2 linked regions of the Noviherbaspirillum saxi genome follow. Each later gene encodes a partner of the first gene's protein in a complex. Links are inferred from orthologs where the notes say so. Each region holds a gene or a part of one and is shown on either strand. Other genes may lie near its edges.

Region 1 (12,340 bases):
CAGGGCCCGCAGCAATGGCCTTATCCGGAAGGTGCCGTCACGGGCAAGAAACGCCTGTATGAAGATGGCATCTTCCCGACCGCCAGCGGCCGCGCCCGCTTTGTCGATACCGTATACAAGCCGGTGGTCGAACCGGTCGATGCGCGCTTTCCCTTCCGGTTGACCACCGGCCGCCTGCGCGACCAGTGGCATGGCATGAGCCGCAGCGGCACGGTGGCGCAACTGTTTTCGCATGCGTCCGAACCGGCGGTCATGCTGGCGCAATCCGACATGGACAGGCGCATGATTGCCAACGGCGATCTGGTGCATGTGACCAGCCGGCGCGGTTCGCAGATCCTGCCTGCGCTGGCAAGCGATGAAATCCGTGCCGGACAGGCCTTCATCGGCATGCACTGGGGCGAGGAGTATGTTTCGGGTCGCGGCAGCGACGGCGCGGGAACCTATGGCGTCAACGCGTTGACGGTACCGGCGTTTTGCCCAAGTTCCAAGCAACCGGAACTCAAGCATGCGGCGACGAAAATCCTGAAGGCCGAGTTGCCGTGGCGCTTCCTGGTATTCGGCTGGATCGATGCATCGGCGGCACTGGCGCTGCAGGCGGCGCTGCGTCCCACTATGCGGCAGTTTGCGTATGCATCCTGCACCTTGTTCGGTCGGGACAAGGTTGGGGTGCTGTTCCGCGCGGCGGACGATTATCCGGCTGCACCCGAACTGGTGAAGGACATCGAGGCGCGCTTTGGCATTGCCGGGGCTGAGGTCTTGCGCTACGACGATACCAAGCGTGGCAATGCGCGGCATATCCTGGTCCGCGATGGAAAACTGGAAGCGGTTTCGCTGGCTGGCGATCTTTCCGCTGAACGCTGGCTGAAGGAGTACCTTGAAGCCGAGCAGCCCGTCGCTGCTTTGGGACGTCTGCTGCTGATGCCTTCGACCAAGGCGCCGCAGGGCTTCAAGCCGCGTGGACGCATCGTCTGCAATTGCTTCAACGTTGCCGAAACCGAAATCCATGACATGCTTGACACGCAGGACTGGATCAATGAAGGCACGCCGGATGCAGCGCTGGCATCATTGCAGGGCAAGCTCAAGTGCGGCACCAATTGCGGATCGTGCGTGCCGGAACTCAAGAAAATCATCTTGCAGAAAAGCCCCGCGGGCAAGATCGCGGCATAAGGTTCGCCGCAGGTTCCTGCCTTCTTGATAATGTGAAGGCAGGAACTATCACATTCCTCCTTCTCGCCCTCCCGCAGTTCGTAGTACCCTTGCGCCATGACTACCGCATCCGATTCATTCCCGGCCGCCCGATTCATCAAGGAAATCGGCCGCGGCAAAAAAGGCGCGCGCAGCATGTCGCGCGAAGATTCCTGTCAACTGTATGCCGCGATGCTGGAGCGTCGCGTCTCCGACCTGGAGATGGGCGGCATCATGCTGGCAATGCGCATCAAGGGAGAGTCGGTCGATGAAATCGCCGGTTTCCTGGACGCCGCCGAAGCTTCATTCGAGCGCTTGCCGATGCCCGCTGCCGACGCCGCACCTGTCGTCATCCCCAGCTATAACGGCTCGCGCAACATGCCCAACCTGACGCCGCTGCTTGCCATGCTTCTGGCACGGCAAGGCGTGCCGGTCCTGATCCATGGCGTCACCACCGACCCCGGCCGTGTGACCACCGCCGAAATTCTTGATCGCCTCGGAATCGGATTTGCGCAATCGCTGCAGGAAGCCGAAGCCGGCTTTGCGGCAGGCAGGCCGGTCTTCATGTCGATCGAAGCACTGGCGCCGCGCATGGCAGGCTTGCTGGCCTTGCGTCGCATTCTTGGCGTGCGCAACTCTACCCATACCCTAGTGAAGATCATCCAGCCGTTTGCGGGACCGGCTTTGCGCCTGACTTCGTACACGCATCCCGAATATCTGGAAATGCTGTCGGCGTATTTCTCGACGGCGGCGCCGGTCGAACGCGGCGATGCCTTCCTGATGCGCGGCACCGAAGGCGAGACGGTCGCCAATCCCAAGCGCGCGCAACAGATCGAATGGTTTCACGAACATGAGCGCACGGTTCTGGTGCAAAAACAGGAGCCGGTGGATGAAATGCCGCCGCTGCCGCACTCAAGTGATGCAGACACGACGGCGAACTGGATAGAACAGGCGCTCAAGGGGGAGCAACCGGTGCCCGCACCGATTGCCGCACAGGTGGAACACTGTTTGCATATAGCGAGACATCTATATGCAAGACAGGTGTTTCATGGAAGCGAAAGGTAAGGTTTATCTGGTAGGCGCGGGTCCGGGCGATCCGGAACTGCTGACGCTCAAGGCAGTCAAGGCCATCGGCCATGCCGACGTGTTGTTGGTCGATGATCTGGTCAATCCGGAGATTCTCGATCATGCCTGTTCCGATGCGCGCGTGATCCATGTCGGCAAGCGCGGCGGTTGCCAGTCGACTCCGCAGGAATTCATCGAGCGGCTGATGATTGCCGAAGCACGCGCAGGCCATCGCGTGGTGCGCTTGAAGGGTGGCGACCCGTTCATCTTTGGACGCGGCGGCGAAGAGCGCGAACATCTGCTGGCCGCCGGCATCGAAGTAGAGGTCATCAATGGCATCAGCAGCGGTCTCGCCGCGCCATCGTCGATTGGCGTACCGCTCACTCATCGCGATTGGAGCCAAGGCGCGATATTCGTTACCGGCCACGGCAAGACAGCCGATGCCAATCCCGACTGGCAAGCGCTGGCCAAGCTCAACATGACGCTGGTGGTGTACATGGGCGTCGCACGCTGCGCCGAGATACAGGCAGCGCTGCTGGCCGGCGGCAAGGCTGCGGCCACGCCAGTCGCCGTCATCCATGCGGCGACATCGGCTGCGCAGGCGCAGCTGGTAACCACACTGGGTGAGTTGCCAGCCGCAATCGCAGCGGCCAATCTTGCAAGTCCCAGCATCATTGTCATTGGCGACGTGGTGCGCTGCGCATCGCATGGTTTCAATGAAAGCCTTCCGGCACTCGCGGAGCGCGCTTTTCGCTGACCCGATTTCCTCCAAGAGATGTTATTTCGGCCACTCTGCACGGGTGGCCGTTTTTTTGCGCTTGATAAGGCCAGGGCTTCGACAGTCACACCGCTTACAATCATGGCTTCGCAGTTTTCTCAGATGCCATGCAAAACCAGTTTGATATTGCCGTAATTGGCGCCGGTGCAGCCGGAATGATGTGTGCGGCGGTCGCCGGTCAACGCGGGAAAAAGGTCGTGCTGATCGACCATGCTACCCGGCTGGCGGAAAAGATCCGCATCTCCGGCGGCGGACGTTGCAACTTCACCAACCTGCAGGCCGGCCCGCAACATTTCGTTTCCAATAATCCGCACTTTTGCCGTAGTGCCTTGTCGCGCTATACGCCGCAGGATTTCCTCAGTCTCGTCAAACGCTATCGTATTGCTTTTCACGAAAAACATAAGGGCCAACTGTTCTGTGACCAGTCGGCGGAGCAAATTATCGACATGCTCAAGGCCGAATGCGAGGCGGGCAGGGTGGCTTGGCGAACGCCATGCAAGGTGGAAACAATCGGCAAGGACGGCGATCGATTTCGGCTCGATACCAATGCCGGCACGATCCACGCTGCCAGCGTAGTGATTGCTACCGGCGGCTTGTCGATTCCAAAGATTGGCGCTACCGATTTTGCATTCCGGATAGCCAAGCAGTTCGGACTCAAGCTGGTCGATCCGCGTCCGGGACTGGTGCCGCTGACCTTCGATATAGCAACATGGGAACCGTTTATCCCTCTATCGGGGATCGCCCTCGAGGTCGATATCGAAACAGGGGAAAAGAAATCACGCACGCATTTTCGTGAAGATCTCTTATTTACTCATCGTGGGTTGTCCGGGCCGGCTGTGCTGCAGATTTCAAGCTTTTGGGATTCCGGCAAGCCGATCATGCTCAATCTTGTGCCGGAAACCGATATCGCCGAGACGCTGGTACAAGGCAAGACCACCCTCAAGAAAAACATAGGCAACCTGTTGCCGCAATGGCTGCCTTCCCGTTTGGCCGAAGGCTTGCTCGTTGCCAACGGTATTCGACCTGACGCGAGGCTGGCCGACATGCCGGACAAGACTCTGCGCCGGCTGGGTGAGTCGATCAATCGCTGGATGATCGTGCCGAACGGCTCCGAAGGCTATCGCAAGGCTGAAGTGACGCGCGGCGGAGTCGATACGAAGGAGTTATCGCAGCAAACCATGATGGCCAACAAGGTGCCCGGTCTTCACTTCATCGGAGAAGCGGTCGATGTCACCGGATGGCTGGGTGGCTACAACTTCCAATGGGCCTGGGCATCCGGCACGGCCGCCGGCTTGTCGGTATAGCAACGACCCTGCTGATCTGCGACAATCCGTCGAAATTCTTTTCAACGCGATCTTATGCTGCTATACTCGCCGTCTTTCCCTCAAACCCACGGTTAGAGTTACATGACCACAATTCGCCTTAAAGAAAACGAGCCGTTCGAAGTCGCCATGCGTCGCTTCAAGCGCACTATTGAAAAAACCGGTCTGCTGACCGAGTTGCGTGCGCGTGAGTTCTACGAGAAGCCGACCGCAGAGCGCAAGCGTAAGCTCGCCGCTGCTGTGAAGCGCCACTACAAGCGCATCCGCAGCCAGCAATTGCCGAAAAAGCTGTACTGATTCTTGCGCCGCACTTTACGTGCGGTACCATGCAAACCCGCTCCGGAGTAGCCGCAGCGGGTTTTGGTACTTAAGGCGGCTGATAAACTGAATGTTGGTGTTGGGCTGCCAAGCAATACCATTCCGCTGTTTTATCTGTACATTGCAGTCGAAACAAAGGCAGTCACCACATTTCTGCCTCTGCCGCTCGCCAAACCACCTTCGAACTGGAGAAAAACAATGGGTCTCAAAGAGCAGATCACCGAAGACATGAAGACAGCGATGCGCGCCAAGGACAGCGGCAAGCTGGGCACGATCCGTTTGCTCACGGCGGCAATGAAGCAGAAGGAAGTCGACGAGCGTATCGAGCTGACGGATACCCATGTCCTGGCAATCATTGAAAAGATGATCAAGCAGCGCAAGGATTCCATCACCCAGTTCGAAGCCGGCGGGCGCCAGGATCTGGCCGATATCGAGAAGGCCGAACTGGCCGTCTTGTCCGGTTATATGCCGGCAGCATTGTCAGACGACGAGATTTCCGGCGAGGTCGCCGCAGCAGTCGCCGCGACCGGAGCCGCCGGCCCTCAAGACATGGGCAAGGTCATGGCAGTGCTCAAGCCCAAGCTGGCTGGTCGCGCCGACATGACGGCGGTTTCGGCATTGGTAAAGAATGCTTTGTCGCAGGCATAGTGATGGACCGCCAGGGATGGCAGGCTTTTAAAAGCGTTTCTCCATCCCCATTTTCATCGCATGGCCATTGACTTGGCCCGGTAGCAACTCCTGGATAAACCGACTTAGGCATCGATCGCAACGCCGTGATTCCACAATCTTTCATTCAGGATTTGCTCAACCGGATCGACATCGTCGACGTGGTCGGCCGCTATGTGCAACTGAAGAAGGGCGGCGCCAATTTCATGGGCCTGTGCCCATTCCACAATGAAAAGTCACCCAGTTTCACTGTCAGTCCGACCAAGCAGTTCTATCACTGCTTTGGCTGCGGCGCGCATGGCACCGCAATCGGGTTTCTTATCGAGTATTCCGGTCTCGGCTTTGTCGAAGCAGTAAAGGACCTCGCCCAAGGTGTCGGAATGGTCGTGCCCGACCAGGACCGGCTGCCCCCGGCCCAGCGGGCCGAAGTGCAGGCAAAGAGTCTCGCCTTGTCGGAAGTAATGACCAAGGCCTGTGACTATTACCGGCATGAGTTGCGCAGCGCGCAGAACGCCATTTCCTATTTGAAAAATCGCGGCCTGACCGGAGAAATTGCCGCCAAGTTTGGACTCGGTTACGCGCCAGACGGTTGGGATGGTCTGCGCAAGCCATTTCCAGATTACGAGGCGACTGCGCTGGTGGAAGCCGGCCTGGTGATCGACAAGACCGAGGACGAGGGCGCCGGACGCAAACGCTATGACCGGTTTCGCGACCGCGTAATGTTCCCTATTCGCAATATAAAAGGCCAAGTAATCGGCTTTGGCGGACGCGTTCTCGACGGCGGCGAGCCGAAATACTTGAATTCCCCTGAAACACCCTTATTTCAAAAGGGTAATGAGTTATACGGCCTGTTCGAGGCGCGGCAGGCAATCCGTGAAGCCGGCTATGTGCTGGTCACCGAAGGCTATATGGATGTCGTCGCCCTGGCGCAACTGGGATTTCCACAGGCAGTTGCTACGCTTGGCACCGCGTGTACACCGGTGCACGTGCAAAAGTTGCTGCGGCAAACAGATCATGTAATTTTCAGTTTTGACGGTGATAATGCCGGCCGCCGCGCCGCGCGGCGTGCACTGGAAGCTTGCCTACCCCATGCCGGTGACAATAAGACGCTGAAATTCCTGTTTTTGCCGACCGAACATGATCCTGACAGCTACGTGCGCGAGTTCGGTGCCGAAGCGTTTGACCAGCAGGTGCGCGATGCCATGCCGCTGTCACAATTCTTGCTAAACGAAGTAACCCAAGATACTGATTTGACGACGTCGGAAGGCCGGGCGCGTGCACAGTTTGACGCCAAACCTTTATTGCAGGCCATGCCGCCCTCCGCGTTACGGCTGCAGATTGTTCGCGGTCTGGCGCAGGTCACACAGACCACACCCGCCGAAATCGAGGCATTGTTCGAGTTGGCGCAACCGGTGGCACGCACCAGAATTGCCCCGCCGCGCACCAAGCGCACGCCGCCGATCGGCTTGGAGCGGCAGATGATCAGACTGTTGGTGGCCCATCCGGCATTGGCGACAGGAGTCGACGGGGCGGCGCTGGAAGCGGCTGCTCAGCTTGCCCCCGATAACGCGGCGATGTTGACGCAATTGCTGGATGCATGCCATGCGCTTGGTGAAAATGCGCAGTTCGCCGCTTTGGCGGAACAGTTGAAAAGCCTTGGTTCGGATTTCGATCCGCTAATTGCGGAAATCGCGGCCGATACTGAGTCCGAAATCGATGCAGCCCGCCTAGAACTTGCCGGTGCGATAAGACAAACTAAAATGCAAGTATTGAAAGCGGAACTTGACCGCCTCGCAACAACAGGGTTGACGACCGAGGAAGCGCGTACCCGATATCGCGAACTGATGCAACAGCAGGAGCAACTCCGACGGCAGGCTGAGGTCGAAACCACATTGCGGTAACTGTAACGGTTTTGCCTTTGAATTGGAGAAACATTGTACCCTGTGGTATCATTAAAAGCTTTTGATTCAAGGTCTTAGGACATTTCGATGGCCTTCAGGCTGACGGGGTGATCAGGAAAATGTCGCGCGGGCGAATGCCGGCCAAGAGTATCCATTGGCTTCATGAAGCAAGATTCACTCGGCGCACGAGAGCAATCCAGATGGTATTGATTCCATGGCAAACGCAATGAAAAAAAACCGCGAATTCGACTGTTTCCACGAAAAAAGCAACCCCGGCTGCAACTAAACCTGCGTCGGACAAGTCGATGGCAAAGCCCGCCGTGAAGACGGCAGCTTCCGCCGCGACAACAAGCAAGGCAAAGGCGACCGGCAAAGCCGCGACGAAAACAGTTGCCAAAGTAGCGCCGACGACGACCGCAAAATCAGGCATGTCAAAGGCGAAACCTTCATCCAGAGCCACTGACAAGGCGGCTCCCGAGAAACTGAAAGAACCCGTGACAAACAAGAAAACCGATTCGAAGACCGCCAGCAAGGCTGCCAAGGTAGCACCGCAAGCCGAAGCGAAGTCCGACAGCAAAGTGATGGCCGTCAGTCAGACCACCGATGCCGCCGCATTGGCAGCCATCGATACGTCCGGCTATGTCCTTCCAGGTGTCAAGGTACCGGGCCGCCGCGGTCGCAAGCCGAAGGAATATCAGCCTGAGAACGACGAAGTCGCAGCACTCAATGCGGTCGAGCGTGCGGAACTGAAAGCCGCCGACAAGGCAAAGGCCAAGGACCGCAAGGCCAAGGAAAAGGCGTTGCTGAAGGATGCATTCGCGTCAGATAGCGAGGCGTCCGAGGAAGAACTCGAACAGCGCCGGCAAAAGCTCAAGACGCTGATCAAGCTGGGCAAGGATCGCGGCTTCCTTACCTATTCGGAAATCAACGACCACCTGCCCGAAAATATCGTCGAGCCGGAAGCCATCGAAGGCATCATCGGCACGTTCAACGACATGGGTATCGCCGTCTACGAACAGGCGCCGGATGCAGAGACGCTGCTCTTGTCCGACAACGTTGCAACGGTTGCCACCGACGACGATGCGGAAGCGGCTGCCGAAGCTGCCTTGTCCACGGTCGATTCCGATTTTGGCCGCACTACCGATCCGGTCCGCATGTACATGCGCGAAATGGGCTCGGTTGAACTGCTCACACGCGAAGGCGAAATCGAAATCGCCAAGCGCATCGAAGACGGCCTGAAAGACATGATTCAGGCCATCTCCGCCTGCCCGACGACTATCGCTGAAATCCTCGCTGCTGCCGATCGCATCGAAAAGGAAGAAATCAAGGTCGATGAAATCGTCGACGGCCTCGTCGATCCTAACGCGACGGAAGTAGTCGCTGCTCCGGTAGCTGCCGCTGCTGCGGACGAAGAAGACGAAGAAGGTGACGAAGAGGAAGAGGAAGAAGAGGAAGAAGACAATGCTGCCGGCGGCGCAGCAGGCTTCTCCGCAGAGCAGCTTGAACAGCTCAAGCGCGATTCGCTTGGCAAGTTCGAAGAGATTTCGAGCCAGTTCGACAAGATGCGCAAGGCTTACGAAAAGGAAGGCTACAACTCCAAGCCTTACGTAAAAGCGCAGGAAACGATTTCCAATGAATTGCTGTCGATCCGCTTCACCGCCAAATTCGTGGAAAAGCTGTGCGACACACTACGCGGCCAGGTCGACGAAGTGCGCCATATCGAAAAGCAGATTCTCGACGTTGCGGTCAACCGCTGCGGCATGCCGCGCGCGCACTTCATCAAGGTGTTCCCCGGCAACGAAACCAACCTCGACTGGATCGATGGTGAGGTCACGGGCAGCCATTCATATAGCGCGGTGCTGGGCCGTAATGTCCCGACCATCAAGGAACTGCAGCAAAAGCTGATCGACTTGCAGGCGCGCGTCGTCCTGCCGCTGCCAGACCTGCGCAACATCAACAAAAAGATGGCTGCGGGCGAGATGAAGGCACGCAAGGCCAAGCGCGAAATGACCGAGGCCAACCTGCGTCTGGTGATTTCGATTGCGAAGAAGTATACCAACCGTGGCTTGCAATTCCTTGACCTGATCCAGGAAGGCAACATCGGCTTGATGAAGGCAGTCGACAAGTTCGAGTACCGTCGCGGCTACAAGTTTTCGACCTACGCGACATGGTGGATCCGTCAGGCGATCACTCGCTCCATCGCCGACCAGGCACGCACCATCCGTATTCCGGTGCACATGATCGAAACGATCAATAAGATGAATCGCATTTCGCGCCAGATCTTGCAGGAAACCGGTGCTGAGCCGGACCCCGCAACGCTGGCCATCAAGATGGAAATGCCGGAAGACAAGATCCGCAAGATCATGAAGATCGCGAAAGAGCCCATTTCGATGGAAACACCGATCGGCGACGACGACGATTCCCATCTTGGCGACTTCATCGAAGACAACAACACACTGGCTCCGGCCGATGCTGCCCTGCATGCATCGATGCGTGGCGTGGTCAAGGACGTGCTCGATTCGTTGACGCCGCGCGAAGCAAAAGTGCTGCGCATGCGTTTCGGTATCGAAATGTCGACCGACCATACGCTCGAAGAAGTCGGCAAGCAGTTCGATGTGACACGCGAGCGCATTCGACAAATAGAGGCAAAAGCGCTGCGCAAGCTGCGTCACCCGTCTCGTTCCGACAAGCTTAAGAGCTTCCTGGAAGGTAGCTGATCATCCTCCTGCCAATACCGTAACAGGTGTTGGCCAGTCCCCCGTGCGTTGTTACATTAATTGGAAGACAACAATGCACGAGTGGAATAAAATACACAGCTTTCCGGGCCTCTAGCTCATGCTTGGTTAGAGCAGCGGACTCATAATCCGTTGGTGCCGTGTTCGACTCACGGGAGGCCCACCAGAATTTGCTATAGAAGGGGTTGCAAGCGTTGCTTGCAACCCCTTCTTTTTTGTCTCCACGTTTTATATTACTGACATCCAACCGGCGCATGGCGCTTGAAGCAGATGAATTCAAGCAGCAGGCTTCGAAAAAGGTGATTCTGTTTTTTGCGTGCCGCTCCAAGTTCAAAAATTCACTTGTGCCGACAACACGATCGCTGGAAGCATCTGCAACTATGCAAAAGCATCAAGCTTCGTGGGCGCTTCTCAGTCGATGCACCTACCTCCTGTGCGCTGAGAAAACTCTTGACATCACGCAGAAAATTCCATTCCGACATAACCGGCAGAGTATGGCCTCGCCGATTGACTTGCATCAGAAAAGAGCCTGCGCATAAACATGCGAATCGACCGGCAATGCCTATGATGAAGCGAGGCGCTGCCGGCGCATCTCGAACAGTCCTTCATGCGCGCCGGTCCCAGGCAGCCCCGCGAAAGCAGCGGCATCGCGAAAAGCGTCAGGTGCCGATCCTGGACTGCTCTCGGCAAGCTGCATGAGCATCACCACGCGTCGTCATTCACAACATCATCAAAACATGCGCGGTGCTTCGGAGCATGTCGTGGCCGTTGCTGACTTGGTCGTGAAATCGAAATTCCTGGAGGTATGCGATGACTACGATGAAGCATGACGTTATTGATGATTTCAAATCCAAATTGAGAGGTGAATTGCTGGAACCCGGCGATCCCGGGTTCGACGAGGCACGGAAAATATGGAACGCGATGATCGATCGCAAGCCGGCGATCATTGTGCGATGCGCCGGTGTTGCCGATGTAATGCGCTCCGTCGTCTTCGCGCGTGATCACGATCTGGCATTGGCGGTGCGCGGCGGCGGCCATAATATTGCTGGCAGTGCAATGTGTAACGACGGACTGGTGATCGACCTGTCTCGCATGAAGTCGGTGCGTATCGATCCCGATACGCGGCGCGCCTATGTCGAGCCTGGTGTGCTGCTTGGCGAGTTCGACCATGAGGCGCAAGCCTTCGGGCTGGTTACGCCGCTTGGCATCAATTCCACCACCGGCGTGGCCGGCTTGACGCTGGGCGGCGGCTTCGGTTGGCTAACACGCAGGCTAGGTCTTGCTGTCGACAACTTGGTCGCTGCCGATATTGTCATGGCCGATGGCAATCGAATGCATGTCGACGAAAACAATCATCCTGACATCTTTTGGGCAATACGCGGCGGCGGCGGCAATTTCGGCGTCGTCACGATGTTCGAATTCAAGCTGCATGCAGTCGGGCCGGAAATCTATGGCGGCTTGCTCGTTTTTCCGTTCGACCAGGCCAAGGCCGTGATGACGCAGTTTCGCGATTTTGCCAACAACATGCCGGAGGAACTGACCGTCTGGGCAGTGTTGCGCAAGGCGCCGCCATTGCCTTTCCTGCCACCGGATGTGCATGGCAAAGAAGTGGTCGTCCTGGCGATCTGTTACTCGGGCGCCGTCGCCGACGGCAAGCGCGCCATCGAGGCGCTATATACCTTCGGCAAGCCATGCGGAGAGAATGTCGGTCCGATGCCGTACGAGTTGTGGCAACAGGCGTTCGATCCTTTGCTGACAGCGGGAGCACGCAATTATTGGAAATCGCACAACTTCAGCGCGCTTGGCGACGAGGCTGTCGATAAAGTCATTGAATACGCGGGCCGGCTGCCGGGATCGCAATGCGAAATCTTTTTGGGCGTGCTGGGCGGGCAGGCAAATCGTGTCCCCCCAAATGCGACCGCCTACGCACATCGGGATGCCTTGTTCGTCCTGAATGTGCATACGCGCTGGGATGACCCAACGGAAGACAAGCCATGTGTCGCATGGGCGCGCGACTTCTTTTCCGCTACCGAACAATATGCAACCGGCGGGGTGTACGTCAACTTTCTGACGGAAGACGAAACCGAGCGGGTGCGCGCGGCTTATGGTGTGAACTATGACCGGCTGGTGCAGATAAAGAATCGCTATGATCCAAGAAATCTTTTCCGTCAGAATCAGAATATTTGCCCTGCGATACAGCCTTCATAACGTAGCGAATGAAGGCATGCGCCCCGGAACACCGGGAATGAGGAAATGACTGATCCGGCAGCCGCCACCTGGCTCTGACGGATCAGTCCTGAGCAAATGATGTTCTCTTGGGCGTAGGGCAAACTTAAGCCGGTTGCTATCGGAATACCCACTTGAGCGCGT
Region 2 (12,308 bases), 1.3 Mb from region 1 along the record:
TTTGATGGCGTTTTATTTCATGGCGTCTCAGTCTGATTTATCGAAGGTTTTATCGAATAGGGGACTTATGCGTGCAGAGTTCGTCATGCGCTAATCAGGCATTTGTGATCATACGACATAGAAAACCCTTGAACTGTGTAACCTCCGCGTCAGTGAATCCTTTCAGGTGATGATTCAACGCATCAACGGTTACCTGAATCATCTGGTCTGCGATGTTCTTTCTCGGTCAAGGCGACATCAATCATGGGGCGGTCGACGGTGCTGCGTGCACACTCGATAAAGCCCTTGTCTTCAAGCCGGTCAAATGAACGAGTCCATGCTCCGGTATCGGTTGCGAGTTCACGTGCAAGATCGGATGCAGCGTTGGACTTTCCATATAGCAGTTTCATGAAGATGGCGACCTGGGCATGAGTAATATCGAATTCGGCCAGCCGACGATCTTTGGTCAACGACAGCTGCCCTCCCGCCCGTCAAGCAGATAGCCGATACTCTCGATCGATGAATGGGTTTCCAGGCTATATCGTTGGTATATGATGTTGTTATGGAAACAAATAATATCGGCAATACAGGTGTCTCGGCAGTAAATGTCAAGGCAGTCGACGCTAAGCCAAGGAACTAGCGTCGCTAAAGTCGTCACACCACTGTAATATTCCCGGACGGGCGCGCGTGGTGCACGGGCGAAAAGGTATAATTCGCGCCATGAATACACGCTCCGATCCTCAACTGGATGCGCTCCGCGTTCCTCCACATTCGATTGAAGCTGAACAGTCCGTATTGGGCGGTTTGCTGCTTGATAATGCGGCATGGGATCGCATTGCAGATTTCGTGCACGAAGATGATTTTTACCGGTATGACCACCGCATCATCTTTCAGCACATCGTCAAACTGATCAATGCCACCAGACCGGCAGACGTCATTACGGTTTTCGAAGCATTGGGCGGCAGTGGCAAGGCCGAAGAAGTCGGCGGCCTGACCTATCTGAATGCGCTTGCCCAAAACACGCCATCGGCTGCAAATATTCGTCGCTATGCGGAAATTGTGCGTGATCGTGGCGTGCTGCGAAAACTCATCACCGTGTCCGATGAGATTTCCGGACAGGCCTTCAATCCGCAAGGCAAGGAAGTAAAGCAGCTTCTCGATGAGGCCGAATCGAAAATCTTTGCGATCGCGGAAGAGGGTGCTCGCGGCGCGCAAGGGTTCCTGGAAATCCAGCCATTGCTGACCCAAGTGGTCGAACGTATCGACGAGCTGTACAACCGCGACAATCAGAATGACATTACCGGCGTCCCGACCGGGTTCGTGGATCTCGACCGCATGACTTCCGGCCTGCAGCCGGGAGATCTGATCATCGTGGCAGGGCGCCCGTCGATGGGTAAGACCGCGTTCTCGATCAATATCGGCGAGAACGTCGCGATCGAAAGCGGCTTGCCGGTCGCCATATTTTCCATGGAAATGGGTGGGACGCAGCTCGCAATGCGTATGCTCGGCTCCGTCGGACGGCTCGACCAGCACCGCCTGCGCACGGGCCGTCTGAATGACGAGGATTGGCCGCGCCTTACACATGCGATTCAGAAGATGAATGAGGTGCAGATCTACATCGACGAAACGCCGGCCTTGAGTTCCATCGAGTTGCGTGCGCGCTCGCGCCGTCTCGCGCGCCAGTGCGGCAAGCTGGGCCTGATCATCATCGACTACCTGCAGCTGATGTCCGCAAGTTCTCCCGGTGAGAACCGCGCTACCGAAATTTCCGAAATTTCACGAAACCTCAAAGGGTTGGCGAAAGAACTCAATTGTCCGGTCATTGCCCTTTCTCAGCTCAACCGATCACTCGAACAGCGGCCGAACAAACGGCCCGTCATGTCGGATTTGCGCGAATCCGGTGCTATTGAACAGGATGCCGACGTCATTCTGTTCATCTACCGTGACCAGGTTTACAACCCTGATTCTCCCGACAAAGGAACTGCCGAAATCATCATCGGCAAGCAGCGTAATGGTCCGATCGGCTCCGTGCGTCTTACCTTCCTGGGCGAGTACACCAAATTCGATAACTTCACCGGCGGAAACGCGGTGTTCGACAACGAGTAAAGACATCGGGGGCTGTCCGAAGAGGGCAGCCGTGACGAATTAACCAATTTAACTTTTTGAGAGTGCATTATGTTTGGTCGATTGATGCCCAATGAGGGCAAGTTCTTCGAGCTGTTTATCCAGCATGGCGAGTTGTGTGTGAAGGGCGCAAAAGAAATGGTTGCCCTGATGACCAACTTCGATGACCTGGAAAACCGTGTGCACGCGATCGAGGGCATCGAGAAGCAGGCCGACAAGGTAACGCATCAGACGCTGGATATGCTGCACAAAACCTTCATCACACCGCTCGATCGCGATGACATCCACAAGCTGATTACGCGCATGGACGATATTCTCGACCTGCTTGAAGACGCAGCTCAGACAATTTCCTTGTACGACATCAAGGCTATTACGCCGGAGGCAAAACGCCTGGCCGAACTCTGCCTTGCATGTACCGAAAAGGTGAAAGCAGCGGTAGGCTTGTTACATAACATGGACAATTCAACCCAGATTCTTGGAATCTGCGAGGAAATCGATCGCCTTGAATCGGACGCCGACCATGTGATGCGCGCCGCGATGTCCAAGTTGTTCCGCGATGAGCCGGACGTACGCAATCTGATCAAGTTGAAGGCAATTTACGAGATTCTTGAAACGGTGACCGACCGTTGCGAGGACGTCGCCAACATTATCGAAGGCATCATTGTCGAAAATGCCTGAGGCAAAGCCATCGTGCAATGCAGTGCGGGCGGCTCCGTCAGGCCCTCCGCTTCTGCGAGCCGTTGATGTCTGTGCCCTGCGCGGGCTTACATAAAACAAGAATCTCATGCAAACCCTTCATTTCAGTATATACACGCTTGCCTTTCTGATCGCCCTGGCGCTGCTGTTCGACTTCATGAATGGCTTCCACGATGCGGCGAACGCAATCGCAACCGTGGTCTCGACCGGTGTGCTCAAGCCGCAGCACGCGGTGGCCATGGCGGCATTTTTCAATGTCATCGCAATTTTCTTTTTCCAACTGAAGGTGGCAACGACCGTCGGGAAGGGAACGATCGAACCGGTGGTCGTCGACCATTACGTCGTATTCGGCGCATTGGTCGGTGCGATTTTCTGGAACGTACTGACCTGGTACTACGGCATTCCTTCGTCGTCGTCGCATGCCTTGATCGGCGGCCTGGTGGGCGCCGCAGTCGCCAAGTCCGGTACAAGCGCGTTGATTTCCTCCGGCCTGATCAAAACCATTTCTTTCATCCTTCTGTCGCCATTGCTTGGCTTCGTGTTCGGATCGATCATGATGGTGGCGGTGTCCTGGTTGTTCGTTCGCTCCACACCGCAGCGCGTAGACAAATGGTTCCGCCGCATGCAGCTGGTATCGGCTTCCATGTATAGCCTTGGCCATGGCGGCAATGATGCACAGAAAACCATGGGCATCATCTGGATGCTGTTGATCGCAGCAGGCTATTCGACCACGACTGATGAACTGCCAATGTGGGTAGTATTGAGCTGCTATGCCGCTATCGGGCTGGGAACCTTGTTCGGCGGCTGGCGTATCGTGAAAACCATGGGCCAGAAAATCACCAAGCTTAAACCGGTAGGCGGATTCTGCGCCGAAACCGGCGGAGCGATCACATTGTTCCTCGCAACCTCGCTTGGCATTCCGGTCTCGACCACGCATACCATTACCGGTGCGATCGTCGGTGTCGGATCGTCCAGAAAGATGTCGGCGGTACGTTGGGGTGTCGCGGGTAACATTGTATGGGCTTGGGTTTTTACGATACCTGCCTCTGCGTTTGTTGCGGCGGTTGCTTGGTGGATCGGGACGAAGATTCTGTAGTACGCAATTCGCTTCAATATAAAAAAAGCCTGCATGCATGCAGGCTTTTTTGTGCGCGAGAAAAACTATCGCGTCGACTACAGGACGTCGCTTGCATGATCGGCCAGACGCGAGCGCTCCCCACGTGCCAGCGTGACATGTCCACTGTGCGACCAGCCCTTGAAGCGGTCGACCACGTAGGTCAGGCCGCTGGAACCTTCGGTCAGGTATGGCGTGTCGATCTGGGCGATATTGCCAAGGCAGATGATCTTGGTGCCGGGGCCGGCGCGGGTAACCAGTGTTTTGATCTGCTTCGGTGTCAGGTTCTGCGCCTCGTCGATGATCAGGAACTTGTTGACGAAGGTACGGCCGCGCATGAAGTTGAGCGACTTGATCTTGATGCGGGACCGGATCAGATCTTGCGTAGCGGCGCGTCCCCATTCTCCGGCGTCGTTGTCGGATTTGTTGAGCACCTCGAGGTTGTCGTCGAATGCTCCCATCCAGGGCGACATCTTTTCTTCCTCGGTACCAGGCAGGAAGCCGATGTCCTCGCCGACCGGCACTGTGACGCGGGTGACGATGATCTCGTTGTACAGCTTGGTTTCAAGAACTTGCGCCAGGCCGGCTGCCAGGGCAAGCAGGGTCTTGCCGGTGCCGGCCTGACCCAGCAGCGTAACGAAATCGCACTCCGGATTCATCAGCAGGTTGAGGGCAAAGTTCTGTTCACGATTGCGTGCGGTAACGCCCCACACGCCATTCTTGCCATGCGTGTAGTCGCGCAGGGTCTGAAGCACCGCGGTCTTGCCGTTGATCTGCTTGACCTGTCCGTAGAACGAGGCCTCGCCATTGTTTGGCTCAAGGAACGCGAACTGGTTGACCAGCAGCGAAGGCACCACCGGACCGGTCACGCGATAGAAGGTGTAGCCGGTTCCATGCTTGTTCTCCTGCCAGGATTCCATACCCTTGGCATGCCTGTTCCAGAAATCGTCCGGCAATTGCACGATGCCTGAATAGAGCAGGTCGGTATCTTCCAGTACGTGATCGTTCAGATACTCTTCAGCCGGCAAGCCCATGGCACGCGCCTTGATGCGCATGTTGATGTCCTTGGACACCAGCACCACCGGGCGGCCCGGATACTGTCCTTCAAGCGCACGAACGACGCCGAGAATCTGGTTGTCGGCCTTGCCGATAGGCAGACCTTCGGGGAGCTCGACGTTCTGCAGCTTAGTCTGGAAAAACAGGCGTCCCTTGGCATCCTTGTTGCCGAGTTTGGAGAGCACGATGCCTTCCTCGATCTCGTGTTCTGCAACGCCGGCGACAAGCGCATCAAGCGAGCGCGAGACCTGGCGGGCATTGCGCGCGACTTCGGACATGCCTTTCTTGTGGTTGTCGAGTTCTTCCAGCGTCATCATCGGCAGATAGACATCATGTTCTTCAAAGCGGAACAACGATGTCGGGTCATGCATCAGGACGTTGGTGTCCAGGACGAACAACTTGGTGACTCCAGGCTTGTTGGCACTGCGATTGATGCTGGATTTCACCAGCGCATCGACGGTTTTGGACTTCGTGCTGCGAGTCTTGGCGGCGGGTGCCTTTTCCGTGGTTTTGGCGCGCGCCTCTGGAGGGGGTTCGACTACTTGTGGAGCGGATTCAACCAGCGTCATCACAGGTTTTACCGATTTGCCTTTCTCTGCCTTTGGGTATTCCTGGGGGGAGAGCATTGTTGCGGGTTTGGTCGGTAATTTGGGCAGTGGCATCAGGACCTCAATCTAGAAATGTGTTGAATTGACGACTCGTCGGGGCCAAACGGTTGCGCAGTGGGTTGAGGGGTGGATGGGAGAACGACTTGGGTAAATGCGAAGGAAAGCAATTGAACGAACAATGGAAGGAAGAAGCTGGGAACCGGATTCTTCTGAAAACGCAAAGTAAAAAAGCCGTTTGAGGGGGAGGCTTGGCGCCTCTTCCACAAACGGCCTTCGAAAAGTAGTTGCTTTTAGATTCAATGGGTTCAGCAGTTATGCAAGAGCCTTCACGAACTCAAGTACTTCATCAACGTGCCCAGGCACTTTCACTCCACGCCATTCTTTCACCAATTTCCCATCGGCGTCAATAATAAAAGTCGATCGCTCAACTCCCCGAACTTGTTTGCCGTACATGTTTTTCATTTTCATGACATTAAATAGGTTGCAGACCGTTTCGTCGGGATCGGAAACCAGCTCAAACGGCATTTCCAGCTTGCCCTTGAAACCTTCATGCGAACGAATGCTGTCGCGGCTGATCCCGAATATTTCGGTATTTGCCTGCTGAAATTCCGGATACAGGTCACGAAATTGCATGCTCTCGGTCGTGCAGCCGGGCGTATTGTCTTTCGGGTAAAAGTACAACACCACGGTCTTGCCTTTGAAGTCGGACATGCGGAACGGCTGATTGCCGGTCATCTCTGCCGAAAAATCGGGAACGGTCATGTTGAGTGCGGACGGGCTTTCAGCCACATTGGTCTCCTGGTCCAATTGTTTTGTCGTGGATGACGACGATCTGGGTGTCTGCGGAGGTATTGGTAATGCCGACCGCAGGCCCAGATGTTATCTAATGTCTATTCAATTTGAAATGCCGGACACGACAAAAATTAGACTTGGATCTGGGTCTGCCGTGCCTTGTCGATTCCATATTGGGACAGGTTTCCAGACTTCAAGTCCATCTGCTGTTTTGACAGACGGTCAGGCAGGCTTGTCGAAGATCAGTGCGAGCGCGACTTTGCGTCCTTCGCCCATCAGGATGTTGTAGGTGCGGCAGGCAGCGGCATTGTCCATGCATTCGACGCCGACACGGCGCGCCGTCAAAGCCTGCACCAGACGCGGATGAATGAAACGCTGGCGCGTGCCGGTACCAAGAATGACGACATCGGGCGAGAGCGCTTCGATGCATGAAAAATCTTCGGCGCTTAGGGAGTCGAATGCCGTTACCGGCCATGCTTCAGGCGCAGTCTCGGGCAATACGATCAGACTATGGGCAAAATGAACCGCGTTGATCTCCACGCCTTGGTCGTCATAGGCCGTGACGGTTTGATAGTGCTGGGTAGGGGTAGTATGCAGCTTCATGAACTTATGAGCTTATGGCGGCGCGAAAATACGTAAATTTCCGGCAATAACAAGAAAAAGATAGGGCATTGTAGCCTTTCGCCGGTTAAAAGGTTCTGATACGCATTGATAAAACGGGTTGCTTTCGGCAAAATGGGTCTTTTGGCAGTGCAGCATTCCATGTTGTAACTGCGCTAACCACAAGGAATTGCCCGAGTGCGACCTATCCAGAAGTCCAGAAAACTGGCAGACGTCTGTTATGACATCCGCGGCCCTGTCTTGGAAAAAGCCAAGCAGATGGAAGAAGAGGGCCACAAGATCATCAAGCTGAATATCGGCAACCTGGCCGTATTCGGTTTCGACGCGCCCGATGAAATCGTGCACGACATGATCATCAACATGGGCAACGCGGCGGGCTATACCGACTCCAAAGGCATGTTTGCGCCCCGCAAGGCGATCATGCATTACACGCAGGAAAAGAAGATCAATGGCGTTACGATAGACGATATCTATATCGGCAACGGCGCTTCCGAACTGATCGTGATGGGAATGAATGCGCTGCTCAACAGCGGCGACGAAGTCCTGGTGCCGGCGCCCGATTATCCACTGTGGACTGCTGCCGTCAGTCTGTCCGGCGGCAAACCCGTGCACTATGTGTGCGACGAACAAACCGGCTGGCTTCCGGACATTGAAGATATCAAGAAAAAAATCAATGCCAATACCAGGGCGATAGTCGTCATTAATCCGAACAATCCGACCGGAGCGCTGTATCCGGTCGAGGTGCTCAAACAGATCGTCGAGGTGGCGCGCCAGCACCAGTTGATCGTCTTCGCCGACGAGATCTATGACAAGACCCTGTACGACGGCGCGGAGCATACCTCGATCGCATCGCTCGCCGACGACGTGTTGTTCATTACCCTCAACGGCCTCTCCAAAAATTACCGGTCCTGCGGATATCGCGCCGGCTGGATGGTCGTGTCGGGCGAAAAGAAGCATGCCAGGGATTACATCGAAGGCTTGAACATGCTGGCGTCGATGCGGCTTTGCGCCAATGCGCCCGGGCAGTTTGCGATTCAGACGGCGCTAGGCGGGTACCAAAGCATCAACGACCTGGTCGGTCCCGGCGGACGCTTGCTCAAGCAGCGCGACCTTGCTCACAAGTTGCTGACGGAAATCCCGGGCGTGACCTGCGTAAAACCCAAGTCCGCGCTGTACATGTTCCCCAAGCTCGATCCGAAGATTTATCCGATCGAAGATGACCAGAAGTTCGCTTATGAACTGCTGGCAGAAGAGAAAGTGCTGATCGTGCAAGGCACCGGCTTCAACTGGTTTACGCCCGATCACTTCCGCGTCGTGTTCCTGCCGAATTCCGATGACCTGACCGAGGCAATCGGGCGTATTGCCCGATTCCTGGATAGTTATCGCCGCCGGCATGGCACGGCCTGAACCCGAAAAGTCCGGCGCCGCCTCGCAGTAGCAAAGCGGCGTCGGCCACGACCATGTGACTGCATCCATGGTCGAGCCCGTCCGGCACGGCCACAGGCCAAACCGGATCTCCCGCAGCTGCAATACCCATTGCATTCAACACAGACATCACTCGCTATGAAACCCATCAAAGTAGGCTTGCTAGGCATCGGGACCGTCGGTTCCGGCACATTCAACGTATTGAAGCGCAATCAGGAAGAGATTACGCGCCGCGCCGGACGCAGCATTCAGATTACGATGGTGGCCGACCTCAATACCGAGCGCGCAAAAGAGCTGACCAATGGCGAATGCGAAGTCGTCAATGACGCCAGCCTGATCGTCAATCATCCCGACATCGATATCGTTATCGAACTGATCGGCGGCTACGGCATCGCCAAGGATCTGGTGATGAAAGCAATCGCCAACGGCAAGCATGTGGTTACCGCCAACAAGGCGCTGCTTGCCACGCATGGCAATGAAATCTTCAAGGCGGCGCAGGAAAAAGGCGTGATGGTTGCGTTCGAGGCGGCAGTCGCCGGTGGCATACCGATCATCAAATCGCTGCGCGAAGGTTTGACCGCCAACCGTATTCAATGGCTGGCCGGCATCATCAACGGCACGACCAACTTCATCCTGTCCGAAATGCGTGACAAGGGCCTGGATTTCGACGTGGTGCTGAAAGAGGCGCAGCGTCTGGGCTACGCCGAAGCCGATCCCACATTTGACATCGAAGGCGTCGATGCCGCCCACAAGGCAACCATCATGTCCGCGATTGCCTTTGGCATTCCGGTGCAGTTCGACAAGGCATACGTCGAAGGCATCACTAAGTTGCAGGCTACCGACATCCAGTACGCCGAACAGCTCGGTTACCGGATCAAGCTTCTCGGCATCGCCAAGCGCACACCCAAGGGTATTGAACTGCGCGTCCATCCGACCCTGATCCCGGCCAAGCGCCTGATCGCCAATGTCGAGGGTGCGATGAACGCGGTGCTGGTACACGGCGATGCCGTTGGTGCAACGCTGTACTACGGCAAGGGCGCGGGCTCGGAACCGACCGCATCGGCCGTGATTGCAGACCTGGTGGATATCACTCGCCTTGCTACCGCTGATCCGGAGCATCGGGTGCCGCATCTGGCCTTCCAGCCCGATGCGATGAACGACACGCCCATTCTGCCGATGTCCGAAGTGACGACCAGCTACTATCTGCGCATGCAGGTTGCGGACCGTCCGGGCGTGCTCGCGGACATTACGCGCATCCTTGCGGATTCCACGATTTCCATCGATGCCATGCTGCAGAAAGAGCCGGCTGAAGGAGAAACCAAGGCGGATATCATCATGCTGACGCACCAGACGCAGGAGAAGAACGTCGAAGCGGCGATCGCGAAAATAGAAGCTCTGCCGACTATCGTCGGTAACGTAACCAAGATCCGTCTTGAGCAGTTGAGCTGATCGGCGAACGCCGATACAGGAGTTTTTGCCTGGGAAGGGCGTCGCGAAGCGGCGCCCTTTTTGTTTTTACCTTGTCGGTTTGTCCGATTGATGATCAGTCATTCCGGAAAAGGTGGACCGGACAGCGTTAGCGATGAATGACAACCATCACCGCTTTCGCTTCCTCCATGCCCGTATTGCGAATCGCATGTGGCTTGTCCGCCGCATATCGGGCCGTGCCGCCCGTCTTCAGCGTCTTTACCACCCCGTCGACTTCCACCTCGAGATTTCCCGTTATTACGGTCAGATGTTCCATCGTCCCCGGATCGTGCGGGTTTGACTTCAGGGCGCCGTTCGCCGCCAGCGTCAATTCATACCATTCGAATTTGCCTGCAAGGTCCATGGGCCCGAGTATGCGCAACACATAACCCGAGTGATGGCCGGGCAAGGTAGGTGTTTCGTGGGGTTCCAGCACATGGATCGCCTCGGCCTCATGGGCATTGGTGGCAAGCAATTCCTCTATGCCAATTCCAAGCGCATTCGCGAGACGCCATGCGACTGCAATGGTGGGATTGGCTTTTTCCCTTTCTATTTGGGAAAGCATGGACTTGGACACGCCTGCAGCACGCGACAGGTCATCCAATGTCAAACCTCTTTTGAGACGGATTTTTTGCAGCGTCGCTCCAACCTCAGGTGGGGCTCCGGGCGCGGCGATATTTTTCATTGCATCTCTTGCGTTGTTAAATGGGCTTGGCTAATATTCGATATATTGAACTTATGTTCTAAATATCGAATTTATGCTGTTACGGTGAACTCCATCGTAGCAGAGGGATGGCGGCATTGATAGCGAAAATGTTGCCTGAATGATCAATTCTGGAACAAGACGAGGGGACTGGCATGGCGGATGGCAAAGCACAAACGGATTTTTATGCAAGGCTGGCCCAAGGATTGGATACGTTGCGCGAGCAGGGTCTGTTCAAACCGGAACGCGTAATAGCATCCCGCCAGGGAGCGGAGGTGGTCTGCGACGACGGCCGCAGCCTGATCAATCTCTGTGCAAATAATTACCTGGGTTTATCCGGCGACGAAGCAATGGTGCGCGCTTCCATCGAAGCAACGGAAAAATACGGCTATGGCCTGTCTTCGGTGCGTTTTATCTGCGGCACGCAAACCGTGCACAAGCAGCTTGAGCAAGCCTTGTCCGCCTTCCTGGGAACCGAAGATACGATTCTCTATGCAGCAGCGTTCGATGCAAACGGCGGCGTCTTCGAACCCTTGTTCGACGAGAACGATGCCATCATTTCCGATTCCCTGAACCATGCTTCCATCATCGACGGCATACGCCTTTGCAAGGCCGCCCGCTATCGGTATCAGCACAACGACATGGCCGACCTGGAAGCGCAACTGCTTGCAGCTGCCGACAAGCGCCACCGGATCATCGTCACCGATGGCGTGTTTTCCATGGACGGCACTATCGCCCAGCTTGACAAAATCTGTGAGCTTGCCGAACGCCATGATGCGCTGGTCATGATCGACGAATGCCATGCTTCCGGATTCATGGGCAAGACCGGGCGCGGCACGCATGAACATCACGGGGTGATGGGCAAGATCGACATCATCACTGGCACCCTCGGAAAAGCGCTCGGCGGCGCGATGGGCGGTTTTACGTCAGGACGCAAGGAAGTGATCCAGACCCTGCGCCAGAAATCCCGTCCTTACCTGTTCTCCAACACGCTCGCGCCTTCCATTGCCGGCGCATCGCTGGCGGTGCTTGAACGCTTGTCTGCGTCGACCGAATTGCGCGACCGACTGCACGAGAACACGGCGTACTTTCGCGCGGCCATCAGCGAACTTGGATTTACCGTCAAGCCGGGGACGCACCCGGTCGTGCCGGTCATGCTGTTCGACGCACCTCTGGCGCAGAAATTTGCTCAGCGCCTCTACGAACTCGGCGTGCTGGTCACCGGCTTCTTTTATCCGGTTGTACCCATGGGCCAGGCGCGGGTACGTGTGCAGCTTTCGGCCGCACATACACGCGAACAACTTGATCGTGCACTGGTTGCGTTCCGTCAGGCCGGTCAGGAACTCGGTATCTTGAAGAATTGAAGGAGCACGGCAATGGAACGTATTCTCGTCATCGGCGCCAACGGGCAGATCGGCAGCGAACTGGTGGACGCGCTGTCGCTGCAGCATGGTGCAAAAAATGTGATCGCTGCCGATATCGGTCCGCGCAGCCTGTTCGGCGCCATGCAATATGAAACGGTCGATGTACTGGACGCCAGTCGCGTTGCCGCTGTCGTGGAAGCGCATGGGGTCACTCAGCTCTACCAACTGGCCGCATTGCTGTCGGTCACCGGCGAACAGGCGCCGCTCAAGGCATGGACCCTCAACATGAACGGCCTGCTCAATGTACTGGAACTGGCACGCGAACGGGGAGCCGCCGGCAAACCGCTGAAGGTATTCTG

Evidence for each region.
Region 2: the proteins of dnaG (region 1) and D3871_RS07145 are in contact, whole or in part, in a crystal structure (PDB 2R6A), measured with the Geobacillus stearothermophilus proteins. The link is inferred for Noviherbaspirillum saxi from one-to-one orthologs. Residues at the interface, in WP_049624496.1 of Geobacillus stearothermophilus: Lys456, Leu457, Leu458, Pro459, Ala460, Asn463, Ala464, Leu467, Leu535, Leu536, Ile537, Ala538, Gln544, Glu545, Asp548, Tyr549, His552; in WP_033016901.1 of Geobacillus stearothermophilus: Ser13, Glu15, Ala16, Gln18, Glu91, Leu92, Asp94, Ala95, Val96, Pro97, Thr98, Ala99, Ala100, Asn101, Tyr104, Tyr105, Ile108.

What each region holds. Positions count from the first base shown.
Region 1 is NZ_QYUO01000001.1:2,794,026-2,806,365, reverse strand. What follows is about bases 4,915-7,838. They hold dnaG (DNA primase), read left to right. Parts: upstream 4,915-5,441; coding sequence 5,442-7,235; downstream 7,236-7,838. Other genes in these bases: rpoD (RNA polymerase sigma factor RpoD), read left to right, coding at 7,664-7,838; D3871_RS30855 (hypothetical protein), read right to left, coding at 7,396-7,701; D3871_RS13230 (GatB/YqeY domain-containing protein), read left to right, coding at 4,915-5,316. Outside these bases: D3871_RS13255 (nitrate reductase), read left to right, coding at 1-1,167; DNA-binding protein YbiB, read left to right, coding at 1,264-2,250; cobA (uroporphyrinogen-III C-methyltransferase), read left to right, coding at 2,234-3,007; D3871_RS13240 (BaiN/RdsA family NAD(P)/FAD-dependent oxidoreductase), read left to right, coding at 3,136-4,332; rpsU (30S ribosomal protein S21), read left to right, coding at 4,435-4,647; more of D3871_RS13230, read left to right, coding at 4,867-4,914; more of rpoD, read left to right, coding at 7,839-9,952; D3871_RS31350 (hypothetical protein), read left to right, coding at 10,666-10,800; D3871_RS13205 (FAD-binding oxidoreductase), read left to right, coding at 10,781-12,178. UniProt on the Escherichia coli protein: RNA polymerase that catalyzes the synthesis of short RNA molecules used as primers for DNA polymerase during DNA replication.
Region 2 is NZ_QYUO01000001.1:1,516,045-1,528,352, forward strand. What follows is about bases 1-2,892. They hold D3871_RS07145 (replicative DNA helicase), read left to right. Parts: upstream 1-699; coding sequence 700-2,085; downstream 2,086-2,892. Other genes in these bases: D3871_RS07140 (MarR family winged helix-turn-helix transcriptional regulator), read right to left, coding at 183-449; D3871_RS07150 (DUF47 domain-containing protein), read left to right, coding at 2,155-2,781; D3871_RS07155 (inorganic phosphate transporter), read left to right, coding at 2,888-2,892. Outside these bases: more of D3871_RS07155, read left to right, coding at 2,893-3,895; D3871_RS07160 (PhoH family protein), read right to left, coding at 3,973-5,631; D3871_RS07165 (peroxiredoxin), read right to left, coding at 5,890-6,339; D3871_RS07170 (Mth938-like domain-containing protein), read right to left, coding at 6,592-6,972; D3871_RS07175 (pyridoxal phosphate-dependent aminotransferase), read left to right, coding at 7,168-8,397; D3871_RS07180 (homoserine dehydrogenase), read left to right, coding at 8,554-9,864; D3871_RS07185 (helix-turn-helix domain-containing protein), read right to left, coding at 9,992-10,567; kbl (glycine C-acetyltransferase), read left to right, coding at 10,741-11,949; D3871_RS07195 (NAD-dependent epimerase/dehydratase family protein), read left to right, coding at 11,962-12,308. UniProt on the Escherichia coli protein: The main replicative DNA helicase, it participates in initiation and elongation during chromosome replication. Travels ahead of the DNA replisome, separating dsDNA into templates for DNA synthesis.